3 regions of the Salinivibrio sp. PR932 genome follow, and region 2 is predicted to be linked to each of the others. Evidence: predicted binding sites of a transcription regulator. Region 2 holds the regulator's gene; each other region holds the start of a gene.
What was found. The regulator PurR, encoded in region 2, represses purine synthesis genes. The targets are predictions, from matches to a motif close to TNANGNAAACGTTTNCNTNA.
Positions count from the first base shown of each region.

Region 1: pckA (phosphoenolpyruvate carboxykinase (ATP)) is a predicted target of PurR. The motif match lies at 4,041-4,060, and genes of this name have one in related genera.
Region 3: BZG84_RS04590 (NCS2 family permease) is a predicted target of PurR. The motif match lies at 4,893-4,912, and genes of this name have one in related genera.

Region 1 is NZ_MUFM01000014.1:18,531-25,548, forward strand. It holds gene gspD (type II secretion system secretin GspD) at 1-1,332, opposite strand, end outside; gene gspC (type II secretion system protein GspC) at 1,404-2,366, opposite strand; gene hslR (ribosome-associated heat shock protein Hsp15) at 2,569-2,973, shown strand; gene hslO (Hsp33 family molecular chaperone HslO) at 3,016-3,891, shown strand; gene pckA (phosphoenolpyruvate carboxykinase (ATP)) at 4,221-5,849, shown strand; gene BZG84_RS08750 (AsmA family protein) at 5,976-7,018, shown strand, end outside.
Region 2 is NZ_MUFM01000007.1:52,334-59,351, reverse strand. It holds gene BZG84_RS05105 (heme/hemin ABC transporter substrate-binding protein) at 1-249, shown strand, start outside; gene BZG84_RS05100 (FecCD family ABC transporter permease) at 249-1,286, shown strand; gene BZG84_RS05095 (heme ABC transporter ATP-binding protein) at 1,283-2,059, shown strand; gene purR (HTH-type transcriptional repressor PurR) at 2,320-3,324, shown strand; cyclic di-GMP riboswitch class I at 3,505-3,607, shown strand; gene BZG84_RS05085 (TfoX/Sxy family DNA transformation protein) at 3,715-4,308, shown strand; gene lpdA (dihydrolipoyl dehydrogenase) at 4,593-6,728, shown strand; gene BZG84_RS05075 (ABC transporter substrate-binding protein) at 6,741-7,018, shown strand, end outside.
Region 3 is NZ_MUFM01000006.1:87,588-94,605, reverse strand. It holds gene nqrF (NADH:ubiquinone reductase (Na(+)-transporting) subunit F) at 1-257, shown strand, start outside; gene BZG84_RS04610 (FAD:protein FMN transferase) at 342-1,358, shown strand; gene nqrM ((Na+)-NQR maturation NqrM) at 1,389-1,610, shown strand; gene dinB (DNA polymerase IV) at 1,693-2,742, shown strand; gene BZG84_RS04595 (aminoacyl-histidine dipeptidase) at 2,739-4,202, opposite strand; gene BZG84_RS04590 (NCS2 family permease) at 4,954-6,246, shown strand; gene gpt (xanthine phosphoribosyltransferase) at 6,303-6,758, shown strand; gene frsA (esterase FrsA) at 6,916-7,018, shown strand, end outside.

The DNA.
Region 1 (7,018 bases), on a different contig from region 2:
ATTGGATTCGTTATTCGAGGCCACCGCAGTCACCAACGCGGTCCAATCTCCCATAATGACCCCGGCGGCAATACCATTTAATCCACCTAAAACTTCATTGAGCGCGGAGTAATCACCTGACTCTTTGATTTCAACAGTTTTTTCTTCACCGTCAATGATCCGCGTTTCGGTACGTGTCCTGTCTTTGGTCGCCTCTAATCCACCGAGATAACTCGATACACCAACTCCTGTATTGGTGAACTGAATGCCACCATTTTCAAGCGAGCCCCACTGGATGCCTAAATTGGCGCCATCAGACTCTGACATCTCTACGATTAGTGCTTCAATCAGTACTTGCGCACGACGAATATCCAGCTGAGAGATCACACTTTCCAAGGTTTTGAGGATATCGGGCGGCGCAGTGATCACCAACGAGTTGGTGCCTTGGTGCGAAGAAATTTGTACCGCTTGCTTTTGGGCACCCGGTTTACTCTTCTCTTCTTTTTCTTTCAGTAAGTTATCTGACACACCTTGAAGAACATCTACCACATCTTCCGCTTTGGCGTAGCGCAGGTAAATGACTCGGCTATTACCTGTGGTCGCCATTTCCTGATCAAGCTGTCTGATCAGCTTTTTCACTCGTTCGCGTACCTTAGGTTCACCTGAGACCAAAACGGCGTTTAAGCGCTCATCAGCGACAAAGCGTGGTTTAAGGAGATCGGGGGCATTATTGGCGTTATCTCGCTCGTTTAACGCTTCAACAATCCGTACCATTTCTGCGGCAGAGGCGTGATCTAAACGCACCACTTCTACCTCTTTATCACCGGCTTGGTCCACACGACGGATAATATCGGTCAAGCGATTCACGACCGCTGCACGCCCAGTAATCATGATCACATTAGCCGGATCGTAGTGGACTACGTTACCCGCTCCCGCATTGTTAATAAGCTGACGCAACAAAGGGGATAGCTCACGTACCGACACATTTTTTACCGCGACTACGCGAGTGACAACTTCATCTCCCACCACACTATCGTCTTCACCGACCACAGGTACCGGTGAGGTTTTGGCATCTTTGTCGCGGACCACTTTAACGACACCATTTTCCATCTCGACCACGGCAAAGCCATACACTTCGAGTACGTTTAAGAAAAACTGGTAGTACTGTTCATCAGTCAGGGTATCGTAACTGCGGACATTGATGGTGCCACGAACCGAGGGATCAACAATGATGGTTTTTTCGAGATTGCGGCCAACGATCTCAATAAACTCCTGAATATCTGTGCCCTTAAAAGAGGCACTAAACTCAGCGGCACCGGCTGGGATACCAGAAAAGAGAAGGCTCGCGGCCATCAGATAGGGGATCAGTCGTTGTTTGACCTTCACGTCACACTCCTATTGCCGCTGACGGCGAATGCTGTGGATTAAAGTTGAATCGAGATGTCATGTTGTTGTCCTTGTCGCTCGATCACCAAGTCAAGCGATCCCTGTTGTTGAATGCGTCCTAGAATATCAGGCAGTGCTGCGGACTGACTTAACGTCAGGCCATTGATAGCGACAGCAATATCCCCTGCCTGTAAGCCGGATTGCTCAAAAAAGATTGGATTGCGTCCCGGAGTGAGGCGAAAGCCCTTTATTTGATCGCCTTCGCGCACTTGTGACAGCTGCACAAAGTCAAATAAGCGTTGCGGGTTCTGGCTAAGCTGCTGCGCTAAGTCGGCAGGCCAGTCAGGGCTGGTCTGCCGCTTGGTCGCCATCGACTTTGGGGGCGTCGACGCATCAGTAGGGGAGGAAAAAACGGTCTGCGGTGTACTATCTGCATCGACCCCTGGCATAAGGAGCGCTTCGCGTCTTGACCCTTGGCGTAATATCACCCGATCGGATAAGACTTGATCGACACTGACTTGGGTCCCTTTCACCTGCTCACCCACACCGTAAGTCACTTGACGACCGCCGTTCGCGATCACGGCCAATGCACGCTTAGGATCGGTACTGGCCACCACGCCAACCAAAGTTAGGCGTAGCCGGGTTTCAGGGACATTGGTTACTGCGTGTTGCGTGGGTTGAGCGGCTGCTTGATAGCGACCAAACAGCTGGGCATTGACGATAGGAGCCAACGAAAAAGGATCCGTCGCAGCGCGAGAGGACGACGCCGACTGGCTTGCTACGGACAATACAGGTGCGGGTGCAGGCGCATAAAACGCCCACACCATTCGCCCAGCCAACCATGCCAGAACGAGGAACAGTAAAATGTTTAGCCACGTCGCAAGTCGTGCCACCTGCTGCGGTGACACAGTGAACGTGCCATGCTGGCGTCCTGCCTTACGCATCATCCCTTCCAAACCAAATTGAGTCACCGAGTGTCCATTGATGGCTTTTTTTACCATCAAGTTCCATCATTAGATTACGAAAAGCTGGGCATACTAGCAAAAACACGATGTGATATTGAGATAATTTTCATTTTTGTCGTAACCCCACATCCTAACCAAGCCAACACATTTAGGTCAGATTGTACCTCGACGTTGTGATACTGCTCTAAAGGAATTTTTGTGCTAATGTCGCCCATCCGGATTGCGCAGGAGTTGAGTCATGAAAACACACGCATCGGCGCCCTTGACGGCAGTCAGGCTAGACAAGTGGCTATGGGCCGCACGGTTTTACAAAACACGGTCAATCGCACGCAACATGATTGACGGTGGTAAGGTGCATTATAATGGCCAGCGCGCCAAACCTAGCAAAATGGTTGAAGTAGGTGCTGAGATCCGACTTCGGCAAGGACACGAAGAAAAAACCATTACTGTATTAGAATTATCAGAGCAGCGTCAGGGTGCGCCGATTGCGCAGACGCTGTATCAAGAAACCCAAGACAGTATCAAACAGCGTGAGCACAACACGGAAATGCGTCGCTTACACGCACACAATCCGCGCCCAGAAAGCCGGCCGGATAAGAAACAACGCCGAGATATTCGTAAGTTTAAACAAGGCATAGAGTAAGGCCGATCCCACTAACCAGGCCCTAAGCCGGAGAGAGATTGCATGTCAAACGATCAACTACACCGTTACCTATTTAAAGATGTGTCTGTGCGTGGTGAGCTGGTCAAGCTCGATGAAACCTATCAACGCATCTTGGAAAACCAAGACTACCCTGCGCCCGTCCAAGCGCTATTGGGGGAGATGCTTGTCGCCACCAGCTTACTCACTGCCACCTTAAAATTTGAAGGCTCGATTACCGTGCAACTACAAGGCGACGGTCCGGTATCACTGGCGGTGATCAATGGTGACCACCAGCAGCAACTGCGCGGTACCGCACGCCTGAAAGGCGACATCAAAGCCGATGCAACTCTACCTGAAATGCTCGGTAAGGGGCAGCTCATTATCACCATCGAACCAGTCGACGGCGAACGCTATCAAGGCATTGTGGGCTTAGACTCGGATCATCTGCAAGGCTGCCTTGAAGACTACTTTGCGCGTTCAGAGCAACTGGAAACGCGACTTTGGTTGCGCACCGGTGAGTTTGAAGGCAAACGCCACGCGGCCGGAATGATGCTGCAAGTGCTACCGGATGGCAAAGGGGACGATAACGACTTTGACCATTTGGCGAAGCTGACCGAAACGGTTAAAAATGACGAATTATTTGGCCTTGACGCAAAAGACGTCCTTTATCGTCTATATCACCAAGAAAGCGTCACCGTTTTCGATCCTCAGTCAGTATGCTTTAAATGCAGCTGCTCACGCGAGCGCAGCGCACAAGCGATAGCCGCGATTGAGCGCAGCGAAATCGATAAAATGATTGCAGAAATGGGCACAATTCGTTTGCACTGTGATTATTGCGGCAGTGATTATGCGTTTGACAGCGTCGATGTCGCAGCCATCTTTGAGCAGAATGCCGATTCATCGTCACAAATGCAGTGAAAAACGTGCTACATATTTAGTTGCATAAAACAAAGAAACCCAACTTAGTTCAAAAGCCAGCATCAAGCTGGCTTTTTTCTTGGTCTCCTCGGACACATCTCACATTTTTTTACGCATTAATTTTGTACAAACAATAAGAGCTCTGTGGGTAGCGCAAACGTTTAACTAAGCGTTACCATAGAGGGAGTCACGTCACCTGGTGGTCAGTACCCTACAATCAAAATAGCCCTAGTGTGCGTGCGGTAATTTTTTGCAGTAACTCCCTGAATGGCACTATTCAGGTTGCTAGCATAAAGACAGTTAACAACATCTTACCCCAAGGAGCACCTATGACTGTCCTGAACGTCGAATCCGAAGTCGCCGGCATCGATCTTTCCCGTCATGGTCTGGAAAATGTCAAAGAAGTCATTCGCAATCCCTCTTATGAACAGCTGTTCGAGGAAGAAACCAAACCTGGGCTGGAAGGCTACGAAAAAGGCGTGGTGACTGAGCTCGGCGCTGTGGCGGTGGATACCGGTATTTTTACTGGCCGTTCACCAAAAGATAAATACATTGTGCGTGATGACACCACCCGCGATACCGTGTGGTGGTCCGATCAAGGGAAAAACGATAACAAGCCGATTGATCACGCCGTTTGGAAAGATTTAAAAGCTTTAGTCACCCAGCAACTCTCTGGCAAACGTCTGTTTGTGATTGATGGCTACTGCGGTGCCAACCCTAACACACGTTTACGGATCCGTGTGATCACCGAAGTGGCGTGGCAAGCGCACTTTGTGAAAAACATGTTTATCCGTCCTACCGATGAAGAGCTAAAAGACTTTGAGCCCGACTTTGTGGTCATGAACGGTGCTAAATGCGTCAACAATAAATGGCGCGAGCAGGGTTTGAACTCGGAAAACTTCACGGTCTTCAATCTTACCGAGCGCATGCAGCTTATCGGCGGGACATGGTACGGCGGCGAGATGAAAAAAGGCATGTTTGCGATGATGAATTATTTCTTGCCCTTGCAAGACATCGCGTCCATGCACTGCTCGGCAAATATGGGCAAAGACGGCGACGTCGCGATTTTCTTCGGCCTATCTGGCACGGGTAAAACAACCCTCTCCACCGATCCGAAGCGTCAGCTGATTGGCGACGACGAACACGGCTGGGACGATCATGGTGTGTTTAACTTTGAAGGCGGCTGCTATGCAAAAACCATTAAGCTGTCCAAAGAAGCAGAGCCCGATATTTACAATGCCATTCGCCGCGATGCGCTGCTTGAAAATGTCACTGTACGCGGTGATGGCCGTATCGACTTTGACGATAACTCCAAAACCGAAAACACCCGAGTCTCTTACCCGATTTATCATATCAATAATATCGTTAAGCCAGTGTCGAAAGGCGGACATGCCAACAAGGTGATCTTCCTCTCCGCGGATGCGTTTGGTGTGCTACCGCCGGTGTCTAAACTGACGCCTGAGCAGACCAAGTATCACTTCCTGTCTGGCTTTACCGCGAAACTGGCCGGCACTGAGCGTGGTATTACCGAGCCGACACCTACCTTCTCAGCTGCTTTCGGGGCCGCATTCTTGACCTTGCACCCAACCAAGTATGCAGAAGTGTTGGTCAAACGTATGGAAGCGGCAGGTGCAGAAGCCTACCTAGTGAATACTGGTTGGAACGGCTCAGGCAAGCGTATTTCGATTAAAGATACCCGCGCCATTATTGACGCTATCTTAGATGGTTCGATTGAGAAAGCAGAAACGAAGACGATTCCTATCTTCAATCTCACCGTGCCCGTCTCACTCGACGAGGTCAACGATGGCATCCTTGACCCGCGTGATACCTATGTCGATCCACTCCAGTGGGAAAGCAAAGCGAAGGACCTTGCCCAACGCTTTATCGATAATTTCGACAAGTATACCGACACCCCAGAAGGGGCTGCTTTGGTTTCAGCCGGGCCTCTGCTCGACTAAATCATCCCACTTACGCCCCATAGCAATATGGGGCGTACTTTTTGCCTAGCAGTTGAATTTAGGCCACTTTTGCGCCAGTCTTAATCCATTCATCGTCACCGTTTCTCGCTCCGATAGGATTTGCCCATGCGCATCCTGGCCAAACTGATTGCCAGCTTGATCATCCTGATTGTCACCGCGCTTTTCGTGGTTGTGGTGCTTTTGCATACCCGATACAGCACACCTGTCTTTAATACCGTCTCCCAGACTCTGTTACCCGGTAAACTCACCGCGGCACAAGTGGGGTATCACTGGCGCTCACCGCTGCAACTGACATTGATTCAACCGGATTATCAAGCCTCCCAAACCGATTGGCATGCGGACAAACTACAACTTTATATAGACCCCGCCACCTTTCCACACATTGCTTGGCTACGCATTGATGGTATGGATATTGACCTTGATGCGCTGGACGCCAACCCATTTCAGGAATTACCTCAAGGGCTGACTATTGGTCGAGTGCTACTAAGTGATGTCACCCTACACACGGGGCACTGGCAAGCCACCAATGTCCGTGCACAACTCGATAATTGGCAAAAAGGCGCCCAAGCCTATGGCACAGTGAAAGGACGAGCACAATGGGAAATAGGCTCGCTTAACGGACAAGGTATCGCCTTAACCCAGTTACTACTGGATGCGAAACCGAGCGACCAAGGGTGGAACATTCTAGGCGCCTCGATGCAGTGGCAACGCGCTGCAATCAGTGCGCAGGGCCATTGGCAACCCGGTACCCTCGCGCTCGAGCAACTCACCATCAGCGATGCGGTGATTGATAGCGAGCAAACCCGCCAGACGCTCGCGCAAGCACTCGCGGCTTGGCCTCATGATACCGTGTTAACCGTCGCCCGCGCCGACGTAAGACAACTCAGCGCAGAAACGCATCCCCTGTCGGTGAACCAGTTAACCTTCTCGGCACAAAATCTTCGTTTCGCACCCGACACGCCTTGGTGGTATCAACCGGCGATGCGATTGTCATTCAACGCCGATTATCTACGCTGGCAAGGCCAAACTTGGGAACAACCGCTGGGCGATATCGAGTGGCGAGATAACACAGTGATCGTCAATCAGCTCACCAGCCAATTGCAGGAAGGCTTTTTTGCTGTGTCTGGCCAATTCGCCCAGAACAATTG
Region 2 (7,018 bases):
AAACCACTGTCGCCAGAAGCGTTACTTGGCTTTGATCCAGACTTTATCTTGGTCATGCAGCGTTCTCTCGACCAGCTAGGCGGTGTTGAAGGGCTCGCTGATGCCGTGCCTTTACTCAATGCCACGCGCGCATTCCAACAGCAGCGAATTATTCCAATTGACGGCAGTGTATTAGTGGGAGGGCTTAGCTTGAAATCACTGGATGAAGCCATTCGTATTCAGCGCGCTGTCGTTGGAGAGAACGACTAATGCAAGCGTCTTTTCGATCCTCACAGTCGCATGTTTTTCCGGCGCTCATCGTCGCACTTGTCGTCGTAGGGATAACATCTATTGCGGTGGGACAATGGCAACTTGGCTGGCTGACCAGTTTACAGAGCTTAACCCCTTGGCATGACAATATTGAGCCGCATGTGCTCGCCATCGTTCAACAAGTTCGATTACCTCGAACCTTGCTGTGTATTTTTATCGGTGCATTGCTCGCCGTTTGCGGCACTTTGATGCAGGGGCTTTTCCGCAACCCGCTCGCTGACCCGGGTATTATCGGTGTCTCTGGCGGCGCATCATTAGGAGGCGCACTGGGCTTGCTATTGCTCTCTTGGGGCAGTATCGAGGCCAGCTTTGTGTTTTCGGTGCCTGCCTTTGCGTTTATCGGTGCACTACTGGCAACCCTATTTGTATACAGAATTGGCACAACGGCCATGGGCAGTTCGGTAACCATCATGTTGCTAGCGGGCATTGCGATCAGTGCTTTGTCCGGCGCTGCATTAGGCTTGATTAACTATGTTGCGGATAATCAAACGTTACGAGACATCGCCCTTTGGTCGATGGGGTCACTGACCGGTGCGACTTGGGGACAGATTGTTCTCACTGGCATCGCTGCATGCTTACTCACGGTATTTGCCTACCAGCGCGCACGCCACTTAAATGCCCTTTTGCTCGGTGAAAACGAAGCGGCGTATTTGGGCATTGATGTACACCATTTAAAACGCCTACTCATTGTTGTGACTGCGGCGGGAATGGGCATTGCGGTAAGTGCTGCCGGTCTTATCGGCTTTGTGGGTCTAGTGATCCCACACATTGGACGTTTAATTGCCGGCCCGGATCATCGCACACTGGTGCCCTTATCAGCCATTCTTGGTGCCCTGTTACTGACCTTGGCCGACATTGTTGCCCGTGTCATTGTCGCACCCGCCGAATTGCCGGTTGGCATTATTACCGCCCTAATGGGGGCTCCTTTCTTTCTATGGCTTCTTATTCAACAACGAAAAGCAGTGGTTCACGAATGACAGATTCTGCCCTTCAAATCTCCAAGCTCAGCTATGCGCTTAACGGCCGTCAACTGCTAAGCGAGATTAATCTCGCCTTTACTGCCGGCCAGTTACACGTTTTACTCGGGCCGAATGGTGCGGGGAAAAGTACACTGTTAAAGCAATTGATTAGCGACAAACATCAACATGGCAGTGTGCAGTTTTGGCAACAGCCAAAGAGCCAGTGGCAAGGCGAAGAATTTGCCCGACGAGTTGCCTTCCTGCCCCAACATAGCGGGCTCACGTTTGCATTCTCAGCACAAGAAGTGGTCGAGATGGGGGCGACACCACTAAAGGCAAACCGAGAACAGATCGCGGCCCTGGCTAACGAGCAACTAACGGCATGGGATATTAGCCATCTTGCTCATCGACCGTATCCGATTTTGTCTGGCGGTGAAAAACAACGCGTACACATGGCGCGCGTGTCATTACAGCTGGCACAAACCGCACCGGATCAAGCGATTCTGATGCTGGATGAACCCACTTCGGCCTTAGATATTACCCATCAACATTACACCCTAAAGCGCTGTCGAGCACTCGCTGACCAAGGAATGACAGTACTCGTAGTGTTGCACGACCTGAATTTGGCGGCGCAATACGCCGATCAACTGCATTTTCTGAAAGCAGGTCGAATCGTCCTATCCGGCGATCCGTGGCAGTGTTTTAGTAGTGATAGAGTGGCAGACATCTACCAATACCCGCTGACCGTATTGACGCACCCAGAGCATAACTGCCCACTGATCGTGTCTTAATTGACAAATACATCATAGCTGGCTCACAAAACCGCCTGTTGGTCCGTTTTCGCTGATCAGACCAATTGCGAGTGTGCGCCAACCTAAGTAAACTGAGAGCGCAACCGATTAGCTATGAGAATGGATGAAATCGGATTCGTTACCTTCGCAACCGTCTGATGTGCCGGGATTGTGAAAGACATCGCCGCTGAGAAACAGCGGCGTTTTTCTGTAAGGTCGCGAGTAACGATCCCTACGCATTACTACAAAGAAGAATCAAGATGGCAACGATTAAAGATGTCGCGCGTCTCGCCGGTGTATCGACCACGACGGTGTCGCACGTGATAAACAAAACCCGCTTTGTCGCAGAGAAGACGACTGAGAAAGTATGGCAAGCGGTTGAAGAATTGAACTACGCCCCAAGTGCTGTGGCGCGAAGCTTGAAGTGCAATACAACACGTACACTGGGTATGTTGGTGACTAAATCCACCAACCCCTTTTTCGCCGAACTGGTTCACGGTGTGGAAGACTATTGCTATAAGCAAGGCTACACGCTGATTCTCTGCAATACCGAGGGTAACCTTGAAAAGCAACGCGACTACCTGCGTATGTTGTCTGAAAAACGCGTCGACGGACTCATTGTGGTGTGCTCTGACCTCAACGAAGATTTGATGCTGTTATTAGAAAAAAAACGCGATCTGCCTATGGTCGTGATGGATTGGGGCAGTCATCATATCGATACAGACCGTATAGAAGATAACGCTGAATTGGGCGGTTACCTTGCTACCAAACACTTTATTGATAATGGTCATACTAGGATTGGCTGCATTTCTGGCCAAATGGATAAAAATACCTGTAAGCATCGCTTAAACGGTTATTTCCGCGCGTTAAAAGAAGCCAACATTCCAGTAAATGAAAATTGGTTGATTGAGGCAGATTTTGAAGCCGATCAAGCGCAAATTGCAGCGAAGCAATTAGCGACAATGTCAGACCGCCCGACCGCTGTGTTTTGTTTTAATGACATTATGGCATTAGCGGCCATTAGTACATTTAACGAGCACGGCTTGAAAGTGCCAGATGATATATCGGTGATTGGTTACGATAATATTGATCTCACCGAGTATTTCTCGCCACCATTGACAACTATTCACCAGCCCAAACGCCGCCTAGGCAAAACGGCCGTCAAGCTCTTGCTCGCGCGAATTGCCAACAACGAGACTCAACAGCAAGTGTTCGAAATGCAACCTGCACTAGTGAGTCGACAGTCAGTTAAAACACTATCTTAATGTTTTAACGAAATTTTTATGAAGAGCACCGTCAATGCCTTGGCGGTGCTTTTTTACGCGACTACTCTTCCTATAGTGCTTTTACTCTAGTTCATCAATTACACCCACCCTGAACCAAGATCACACTTTGCGTAATAGGAGAGGACGACATCGGTGTCTAATTATTATATGCTTAATAGCGATTGAACAAGGCAAACCATGGCGAAAGCATGGGACGCAAAGCCTCCGGCCTAATGGTAATTTGACATGATGTCAAAATATCAACGGTAGCGGGGTTGCCAACATATCAAAGCTGACAAATTTGATGGCTCGTTGACAATTCTGCGATCTTGCCTTGTTACATTATGACGTCTTTTTTAGGCATTAGTAATTCATCGAGATTTTAATCAAATGGATAAACCAGCTTTAAAGAACGCAATGAAGTTATTTGCCAAATTGGGCAGTATAAAGTCCCGTTCAATGTTTGGTGGGTTTGGTATCTTTTGTGAAGACACCATGTTCGCACTTGTCGTTAACAACACTCTCCATTTACGTGCTGGAAAAGAAAACGAAGCACTATTAAAAAAACAAGGCTTATCACCCTACGTGTATAAAAAGCGGGGCTTTCCCGTTGTGACGAAATATTTTGCGATTCCTGAATACTGGTGGGATGACCAAGATAAACTGCTCACTGAAGCCAAAGAAGCGCTGGATGTCGCGACACGCGATCGTACTTTGAAAAAACAAGCCGCACCGTCTCGTTTAAAAGACTTGCCTAATTTACGGCTCGCGACCGAGCGCATGCTGAAAAAAGCAGGTATTGAGACGCCTGAAAGCTTACAGCAACAAGGTGCCGTCAATGCCTATAAAGCGCTCCTTTCTGCGCATGAAAAAGAGCTAAGCTTGGAGTTACTGTGGTCACTAGAAGGTGCGATTACTGGCAAGCATTGGTCTGTGGTTCCACCCCAACGTCGCCAAGAATTATTACAACATTTAGAAAATTAATTCCTCACAACCCCCATACCTCTCTACCTTTTTTGTGAGCAATGTTCGCGTCCAACACCGCCTTTATGGCGGTGTCGCTTTTTCTGAACGAGCTAAACGCTCAATAAATCATCATTCAAACTAATTTCTGACTAATAGCGAAAGTTTCTTGCGATCGGTCGGGTCTGGTTAAAGGTACGATTAAGGACACAGTTCCTCAATGTAACCGACAAATCAGCCAGTTAATTCAGCTACAGTACCTAAAGTAATAACTGGGACCCATTTACTATCGGACGAGACACAGTATGCCAGTAAAAAAGATATTGCTTGGTTTAGTGGTGGTGGCGCTTGTAACACTTTGGTTCAGTTTAGATCTCAGCCAGTGGCTCACGCTTGAAAACGCCAAAGCACAACAAGTGGCATTGAATGATTACATTATCGAAAACGCGACCATCGCAAGCCTGGTGTTTTTTGTCGGCTATGTGGTGATGACCGCCCTGTCCTTACCGGGTGCGGCAGTGGCCAGTCTATTGGGCGCGGCACTCTTTGGCTTTTGGTGGGCATTAGTGTTGGTCTCCTTTGCCAGCTCGATTGGCGCTACCCTCGCCTTCTTGGTCAGCCGTTTTATGCTACGTGACTGGGTCCAAGCTAAATTTGGCAGTAAGCTCGACACCATTAATCGCGGCATAGAGAAAGACGGTCGCTTGTATCTGTTGACCCTCCGCCTGATCCCGATTTTCCCGTTTTTTCTGATTAACTTGGTGATGGGACTAACCTCGTTCAAAACCCGCACCTTCTATTGGGTTAGCCAGTTAGGGATGCTGCCAGGCACCGCGGTATACGTGAATGCAGGGACCCAACTGGCCCAAATCGACGCACTCGGCGATGTGGTGTCTCCGTCGGTGCTTGGCTCTCTCGCCTTACTGGGTGTCTTCCCACTACTGGCAAAGTGGGTCATGGCTTGGATCACGCGTCGTAAACGCTATCAAGGTTGGAACAAACCCCAACAGTTTGACCGCAATATGGTAGTGATTGGTGCCGGTGCAGGCGGCTTGGTATCGAGTTATATCGCTGCAGTGGTAAAAGCAAAAGTCACGCTGGTTGAAAAAGGTTCGATGGGAGGAGACTGCCTAAACACCGGATGTGTTCCCTCAAAAGCGCTAATACGCGCGGCAAAAACCATGCGAGAAATTGGCAAGGCCAAAACGTTTGGCATTCATACCCAAACGCCAGCTGTTGATTTTTCGGCCGTGATGGCACGGGTTAAACAGGTTATAACCCACATTGAGCCTCACGATTCGGTCGAGCGTTACACCAAACTCGGCGTGGAGTGTGTGCAAGGTGAAGCGCACATCGTTTCGCCATGGGAAGTTGAGGTGAACGGCGAGCGACTGACCACTCGCAACATCGTGATTGCCACAGGCGCACGCCCCATGCTGCCCCCGATTCCCGGTTTGGCTGAGGTCACGCATTACACCTCGGATACGATTTGGTCTCTGGCTGAGCTGCCACCACGGTTGTTGGTTTTAGGCGGTGGCCCCATTGGCGCGGAATTGGCGCAAAGCTTTTCATGCTTAGGCAGCCAAGTGACGCTCGCGGAAATGGCTGACCAACTTCTTAGCCGTGAAGACAAAGATGCCGCACAGCTAGTTGAGCAGGCGTTAGAGCGTGACGGTGTCACGGTTTTAACACAGCACAAAGTCAAAGCATTTGAACACAGTGATAATGAGCAAATCGCGTTACTCGATGGCCCTGACGGTGAGAAGTCTGTCTCATTTGATGCGGTGCTAGTCGCGTTAGGGCGCAGTGCCAACACCAAAGGATTTGGTCTCGAAAAGCTCGATATTCCAGTGACCGAGCGTGGCACTATTCAAATCAACGAGTATCTGCAAACCGTCTATCCGAATATCTATGCGGTAGGTGATGTAGCGGGGCCGTTTCAGCTCACCCACGCCAGTGCCCACCAAGCGTGGTATGCCGCCGTGAATGCACTATTCGGGCAATTTAAACGCTTTCGTGCTGACTATTCAGTAATGCCTTCCGCGACCTATACATCGCCAGAAGTCGCGCGTGTGGGCATCAATGAAAAAGAAGCCAAAGCCAATCAGCAAGAGGTGGAAGTGACCTATTACGGCATTGATGATCTGGATCGCGCGATCGCTGATGGAAATGACCACGGTTTTATTAAGGTACTGACACCGAAAGGAAAAGATACCATTCTGGGGGTGACTATTGTTGGCGAGCATGCAGGCGACTTGCTCGCAGAATTTACTCTCGCCATGCGGCACGGGTTAGGACTGAATAAAATTTTGGGCACCGTCCATCCGTATCCAACCATGAGTGAAGCGGTGAAGTATACCGCTGGAATGTGGAAACAAGCCCATGCACCCGAGAAGCTGCTTAACTGGGTCGAAAAATATCATCGTTGGATGCGTCACTAATTGAAAAGGAAGATGACAATGAAACACTGGATAGCGGCGTTAACATTGGCAATTGCGAGTACTGCCAGTTTTACTGCCTCTGCAAGCGCGGAAAACAACAGTTGGGAAAGTATTGAGCAACAAGCCAAAGGTCAAACTGTTTACTTTAACGCATGGGGCGGCAATCAAGAGATCAATGCTTACCTGCGCTGGGCAAGCCGCGAGTTACAACGCGATTACGGTGTCACCCTGAAACATGTCAAAGTGGCGGATATCGCTGAAACCGTCAATCGCCTGCTTGCCGAAAAGAC
Region 3 (7,018 bases), on a different contig from region 2:
ATATGCTTCAAGAGCAGAACGATAACTTCAAGTGGTACTGCGCACTGTCAGACCCACTACCAGAAGATAACTGGGATGGTTACACAGGCTTTATCCATAACGTGCTTTATGAGAACTACCTCAAAGATCATGAAGCGCCAGAAGACTGTGAATACTACATGTGTGGTCCACCAATGATGAACGCAGCCGTTATCGGTATGCTGAAAGACTTAGGTGTTGAAGACGAAAACATCCTTCTGGATGACTTCGGCGGCTAAGATCGCAACGTGTGACTTACCTTTTAATGGCTGGCCTTTGGGTCAGCCATTTTACGTATCAACCTCGCGTCGAAGGACACCCATATGAAGAAGTTTTGGTTAGGCTGTGTGGCAACGCTGACACTGCTCGTGGCTTTGGTCGGTTGTGAGCGTTCACCTGAGCTGGTCCATCTTAATGACAGTACAATGGGCACGTATTACTCCATTAAGTACATTGCAACGGAAAACACGCCCGAGAAGGCGGTGATCCAAAAAGAAATCGATAAGCGTTTGGAGCTGGTGAATGACCAGATGTCGACGTATCGAGACGATTCGGAGCTGAGCCGTTTCAATCAACATCGTGCTGACTCTCCGGTTGAGGTATCTGACGCGACGGCGAAAGTGGTGAAAGAAGCGATGCGTCTTAACGCCTTCACCGATGGCGCGTTAGATGTCACGGTTGGACCGTTAGTGAACCTTTGGAGCTTTGGCCCTGAAAAACGACCAGAGAATATTCCGACCGACGAAGAAATCGCACAGCGAATGGCGATGACGGGGTTAGAGAGTCTGTCTTTATCGGGCAATCAGTTGACCAAAACCAATCCTGACCTTTATGTCGACTTGTCAACGATCGCCAAAGGATACGGCGTAGATGTGGTCGCTGACTATTTGGCGTCACTTGGGCTCGATAACTATTTGGTTGAGATTGGTGGTGAGTTACAATTAAAAGGTGTGAACCAAGACGGCGTACCTTGGCGCATCGCGATTGAAAAGCCTAGTGCCGGCACACAGTCGGTGCAAGAGATTATTGAGCCTGGGGATATGGCGGTTGCTACCTCAGGGGATTATCGCAATTACTTTGAGCATGATGGGGTACGCTATTCGCACATCATTGATCCAGCAACAGGACGACCGATTCATCATCGCTTAGTGTCTGTCACAGTGTTGGACCCGTCTTGTATGACGGCGGATGGTTTGGCAACAGGCTTCATGGTACTTGGACCAGAGAAAGCCGTTGCATTGGCAAATCAAGCCAATATTCCTGCCTTTATGGTAGTGAAAACGGATGACGGTTTTAAAGAAATCGCATCTGAGGCGTTTAAGCCTTATTTAAAGCGTTAAATACGCAATAACGATAGTAGGTGAGCAATTATGTCAGTATTTCTTATCACCTTTGCTGTTTTTGTACTTGTGATTGCAGGGATGGCGATCGGCTACATCGTACAGCAAAAAACCATCAGTGGGAGCTGTGGTGGCCTAGGCGCAATCGGTATTGAAAAAGAATGCGACTGCCCAGAGCCGTGTGATGCACGTAAAAAGCGAGAAGCGCGTGCAGAGAAAACCCGTGAGTGGAAGAAAAACCAAATTATCTAGCCGAGACCTGACGCGATCAGGTGTACAGTAGATAGCCACCAGTGAGTCACTCTGTCTTATCTGGTGGCCATGCAGGATTGTCATGAAGAAAATCATCCATATCGACATGGATTGTTTCTATGCGGCAGTGGAGATGCGTGATAACCCTGCCTTGCAACAGGTGCCTCTTGCTATTGGCGGGTCACCTGATGGGCGAGGGGTGATTGCTACCTGCAATTATCCCGCGCGTCGCTTTGGGATCCGTTCCGCGATGGCGACAGCTCAAGCACTTAAACTATGTCCCGGTCTGACGGTCATGCGTGGCAATATGGCCAAGTACCGCGCCGTTTCTCAGCAGCTTCATGCTATTTTTCATCGTTATACCGATATTATTGAGCCCCTCTCTCTTGATGAGGCTTACTTAGATGTTACAGATTGCGACAGTCATCAAGGCTCGGCAACCCGTATTGCAGAAGCGATTCGTCACACCATTCGCGACGAGCTATCATTAACCGCGTCGGCAGGCGTCGCGCCAATCAAGTTTCTCGCCAAAGTCGCCTCAGATATCAACAAACCGGATGGCTTATGCGTGATCACCCCTGACGAGGTCGACACCTTTGTGGCTGAACTCCCTTTGCAATGCATTCCGGGCGTAGGACGTGTCACCTTAACCAAGCTTCATGAACTGAATTTGTTTACCTGTAGAGATGTGCAGTGTAGCGATCATGGTGAACTGATCCAGCGGTTTGGTAAATTTGGGCAGGTACTATGGCAGCGAGCACACGGTATTGATCGACGTCCAGTGCAAGTGGAGCGGATACGTAAATCCGTTGGCGTAGAGCGCACTTTATCGCAAGATCTTGCGGCGCTGAATGATTGTTTACAGTGGTTAGACACTTTATACGAAGAGCTCCAACGGCGACTCGAAAAAGCCGATGCGAATGGACGGATTTGCCGCCAAGGGGTCAAACTCAAATTCAACGACTTTCAAACCACAACGGTTGCACACCGCTGTGAGCGGTTAGATCGAGGACTATTTGATACCTTGTTGCATGAAGCGTTTTATCGAGGCGAGGGTAGAGCGGTGCGGCTAATTGGTTTGTCGGTAGGGCTGGGGGACGATAATGACCCCCAGCTAAGTTTACTCGCTTAAGCGCGCTTTTCAGGAATCGCTTTTAAGATAGCGCGCATTTGTTGCCAATAGTGACCCACACTTTCAATGTTCACTTTCTCATCAGGTGAGTGAGGGAACTTAATCGTTGGACCAAACGAGATCATATCCATATCCGGGTAAGGTTTTTTAAATAGACCGCACTCTAATCCCGCGTGGATCACCATGATATCAGGCTTACGCTGATAGATAGCTTCATAGGTATCACGGAAAATATGCATGATTTCAGAGTCTGGATCAGGCTTCCATCCCGGGTAAGCGCCGGAAAACTCGACGGTCACGTTCGCTAAACCAGCCAGTGAGTGCAGCATGCCTTGCACCATTTCTCGCCCTGAATCGATCAATGAGCGGATCAAAAACAATCCCGTAATAGTATGCTCATCGGTTTGGATAACGCCTAAGTTCAGTGAGGTTTCTACCACACCCGGAACATCATCGCTCATCCGTATGACACCGTTTGGCGCCGCGTTTAAGGCCGCGAGTAGCCGAGATTGTACGGCTCGGGTCAATGGGTCGGCTTGATTGTCAGACGCATCGAGTACGACAGTGACGTTCTCCTCCAAGCGTCCCAACTCATCGTGAAGCAACTGCGCGTAGTTATCTATCGCCGCGGCTAATGCGTCTTTTTGCTCGACTGGCACGGCAATATCTGCAAAGGCTTCACGCGGGATGGCGTTACGCAATGTACCGCCTCGCAATGCAATCAGGCTGACATCAATCTCACTGAGGTGATGGCTGAGCATGCGTGCAAGTAGCTTATTGGCATTGGCGCGACCCGTGTGAATATCCACCCCAGAGTGGCCGCCTTTTAGGCCTTTTATACCGACGGTAAAACGCGTAAAATTGTCGCCGATGGTGTGACGCTCGACCGGAAAGTGCATGCTAGCATCGACGCCGCCCGCACAGCCCATGTAGATTTCCCCTTCTTGTTCGGAGTCTGTGTTCAGTAACACTTCCCCTTCAAGCCAGCCTGCTTCTAGGCCAAATGCACCGTCCATCCCAGCTTCTTCATTGGTGGTAAGCAACACTTCGAGTGGGCCATGTTCAATGTCATCAGCCGCTAAGACGGCAAGGCAGGAGGCCATCCCAATACCGTTATCGGCGCCTAATGTCGTGCCATCCGCCGTGACCCACTCGCCATCGATATAAGGGCGAATCGGATCGGTGGTAAAGTCGTGCTCGGTGTGCTCGTTTTTCTGCGGCACCATATCAAGGTGGGCTTGTAGTACTACACCTTTGCGGTTTTCCATTCCCGGCGTCGCCGGTTTGCGGATAAAAATATTGCCAGTGGGATCTTGGCGAACCTCTAAACCTCGGCCTTTCGCCCAATCGACAATGAATGCTGCCAATTGTGCTTCGTGGTAAGAGGGATGTGGAATAGCACAAATCTGGTCAAAAAAAGCCCAAACAGGCTGGGGTGATAATTGGCTGATCTCAGACACGGTAGACTCCATTTTATTTTATTGTTGGCCTTTTAAACAGTAGGCCTTACTGAAATAGATGGACTTTACCAAGCATACCACTGTCGACTAGGTGGTGACAGTCGCAGGATCAAGGGAAGGAAAAACAGAGTGCATGCCGGATATCTAGGCGTGGTGGGCGTAATAAAACTACAAAATATGAACTTTTTGTGACTCTAGTCACTCTATTGCTTGTAATATAATTACGTGTGGGTTATTATCTAGACACTGATAACACAGGTTATCGATTGTTCATGGAGTGAACCCGAGTATTCGCCTCCAAGGAACCGAGACAAAATGTGAACAACATTAGGTTTAAACTTGAGAGAGGTAAAAACGATGGAAGGTATGGTATCTAACTACTACTGGAACCAACAGTCAGTATATACCAAAGGATTCACGTATCCGGCGCCGTTCGGGTACCGCAAGTAAGTTTTACGATTCCCCCGCTCTTACAGAGACATTTCTGATCCAGAAGCAAACGCTTTAGTTCTGGCGCCACACAAAGTTGTGGCGTTTTTTTTATGGGTAGTATGTCAGATGCCTGATAAGCCAGTCATGATAGACAATCTTGTTGGCAACCATCACGAGAGTCATGACATTCCGATCAATTCATGCGGTTTCGTGCTGGAAATTTCCTTCATCGATCGGTAAGATTTGCGCCAATTTTTGACACGCAAACGTTTTCCTTTTGCATCTTATGATGCGCCACCTTTTATTCGGGATACCAACGATGTTAGAGCGTTTATTTAAACTCAGCGAGCATGGCACGGATCTTCGCACCGAAGTTATTGCCGGTGTGACCACCTTCCTCACCATGGCCTACATCATTTTCGTGAACCCATCTATTTTGGCTGAAGCAGGAATGGACAAGGGCGCCGTATTTGTTGCCACCTGTTTGGCTGCTGCCGTCGGCTGTTTTGTGATGGGAATTGTCGCCAACTATCCGGTCGCTCAAGCGCCAGGTATGGGCCTTAACGCTTTCTTCACCTACACAGTGGTGCTGCAAATGGGCCACTCGTGGCAGGTTGCGCTGGCTGCGGTGTTTATTTCGGGCTTGTGCTTTATTCTACTCAGTGTGTTGAAAATTCGTGAGTGGATTATCAACTCGATTCCTATGTCACTGCGCACCGGTATCTCGGCGGGTATCGGTTTGTTTTTAGCGCTCATCGCACTGCAAAATGCGGGGATCGTTGTGGATCACCCGGCAACCCTGGTCGCACTGGGTGATGTGACGGCATTTGCGCCAGCGATGGCAGCACTCGGCTTTTTCCTCACAATTGGTTTGGTGCATCGTGGCCTAAAAGGGGCGGTCATGATTGCGATTTTAGTGGTCACTGTGATTGGTATTGTCGCGGGTGATGTCCCTTACCACGGTGTGATGTCTGCGCCACCAAGCCTCGCGCCGACCTTTATGCAGCTTGATTTTGCCGGAGCCCTTGAAGTTGGTTTGGTGTCTATTGTGTTCGCATTTTTGTTTGTTGACCTCTTTGATACCGCAGGAACCTTAGTGGGTGTGGCACAGCGCGCGGAACTTTTGGACAAAGATGGTAAACTGCCGCGTTTAAATCGTGCATTACTGGCAGACAGTACCGCGACATCGGTCGGGGCGCTTTTAGGCACGTCGAATACAACCTCATATATTGAAAGTGTGTCAGGGGTAGCAGCGGGTGGCCGTACAGGACTCACTGCTGTTGTTGTAGGGATCTTATTCTTGCTTGCGCTATTTTTTGCGCCGCTCGCAGGTATGGTCCCAGCGTACGCAACAGCTGGCGCTCTCTTTTATGTTGCGATTTTGATGATGTCAGGTCTTGTAGGGATTAACTGGCGAGATTTGACCGAAGCCGCACCTGTGGTCGTGGTGTGCTTGCTGATGCCGCTCACTTACTCGATTGCGAGCGGGATTGGCCTTGGCTTTATTGCGTTTTGTGCCGTAAAAACCTTTGCGGGCAAAGGGCGTGAGGTCCCTGTCAGTATCTGGATCTTGGCTGGATTGTTCTTACTCAAGTTCGTTTTCTTGGTGTAAAACAGCCGCCCACATTGACGTTATAACAAGGCGAGAAACGCCACGAGGTTTTCATCATGAGTAACAAGTTCATCATCACCTGGGACAACATGCAGATGTACACACGCCAATTGGCGGAGAGGCTGCTACCCGCTGACCAGTGGCAGGGAATTATTGCTGTGAGTCGCGGTGGCTTGGTGCCTGCCGCCATTCTTGCCCGTGAGCTAGGCATTCGCTATGTCGATACGGTGTGTATCTCGAGCTACGATCATGATCATCAGCGCGATATGCGTGTCGTGAAACAAGCACCGGGGGATGGTGAAGGCTTTATTGTGGTGGACGACTTGGTTGATACAGGCGGAACCGCAGAAATGGTACGCCAACTCTATCCCAAAGCACGCTTTGTGACTGTAAGCGCCAAACCTGCGGGTAAGCATCTTGTTGACGATTATATCGTCGATATTGCGCAAGACACATGGATTGAGCAGCCATGGGATATGGCGGTGAGCTATGTGGATCCGATTGCCAAATAATAGCTAGCAAGGTTATTGATAATCTGCTGTCAACAAAACGTCGCACACAGTTGCGGCGTTTTTTCGTTTCTAGGGACGCGATTGACTGAAAATCATGGCCTTGCTGTGAGTATGGTTTACACTAGGAGCGTCATAAACTGAACGCTCGGGAGTGAACGTGTCGGAAAGCGAATCTCAAAATTTGTCGGTCAAGCTGTTTGCCAAACACAGACATGCCAAAGAAACGTCGACATTGTTTGGCGCTATCCAGCAAATCGATC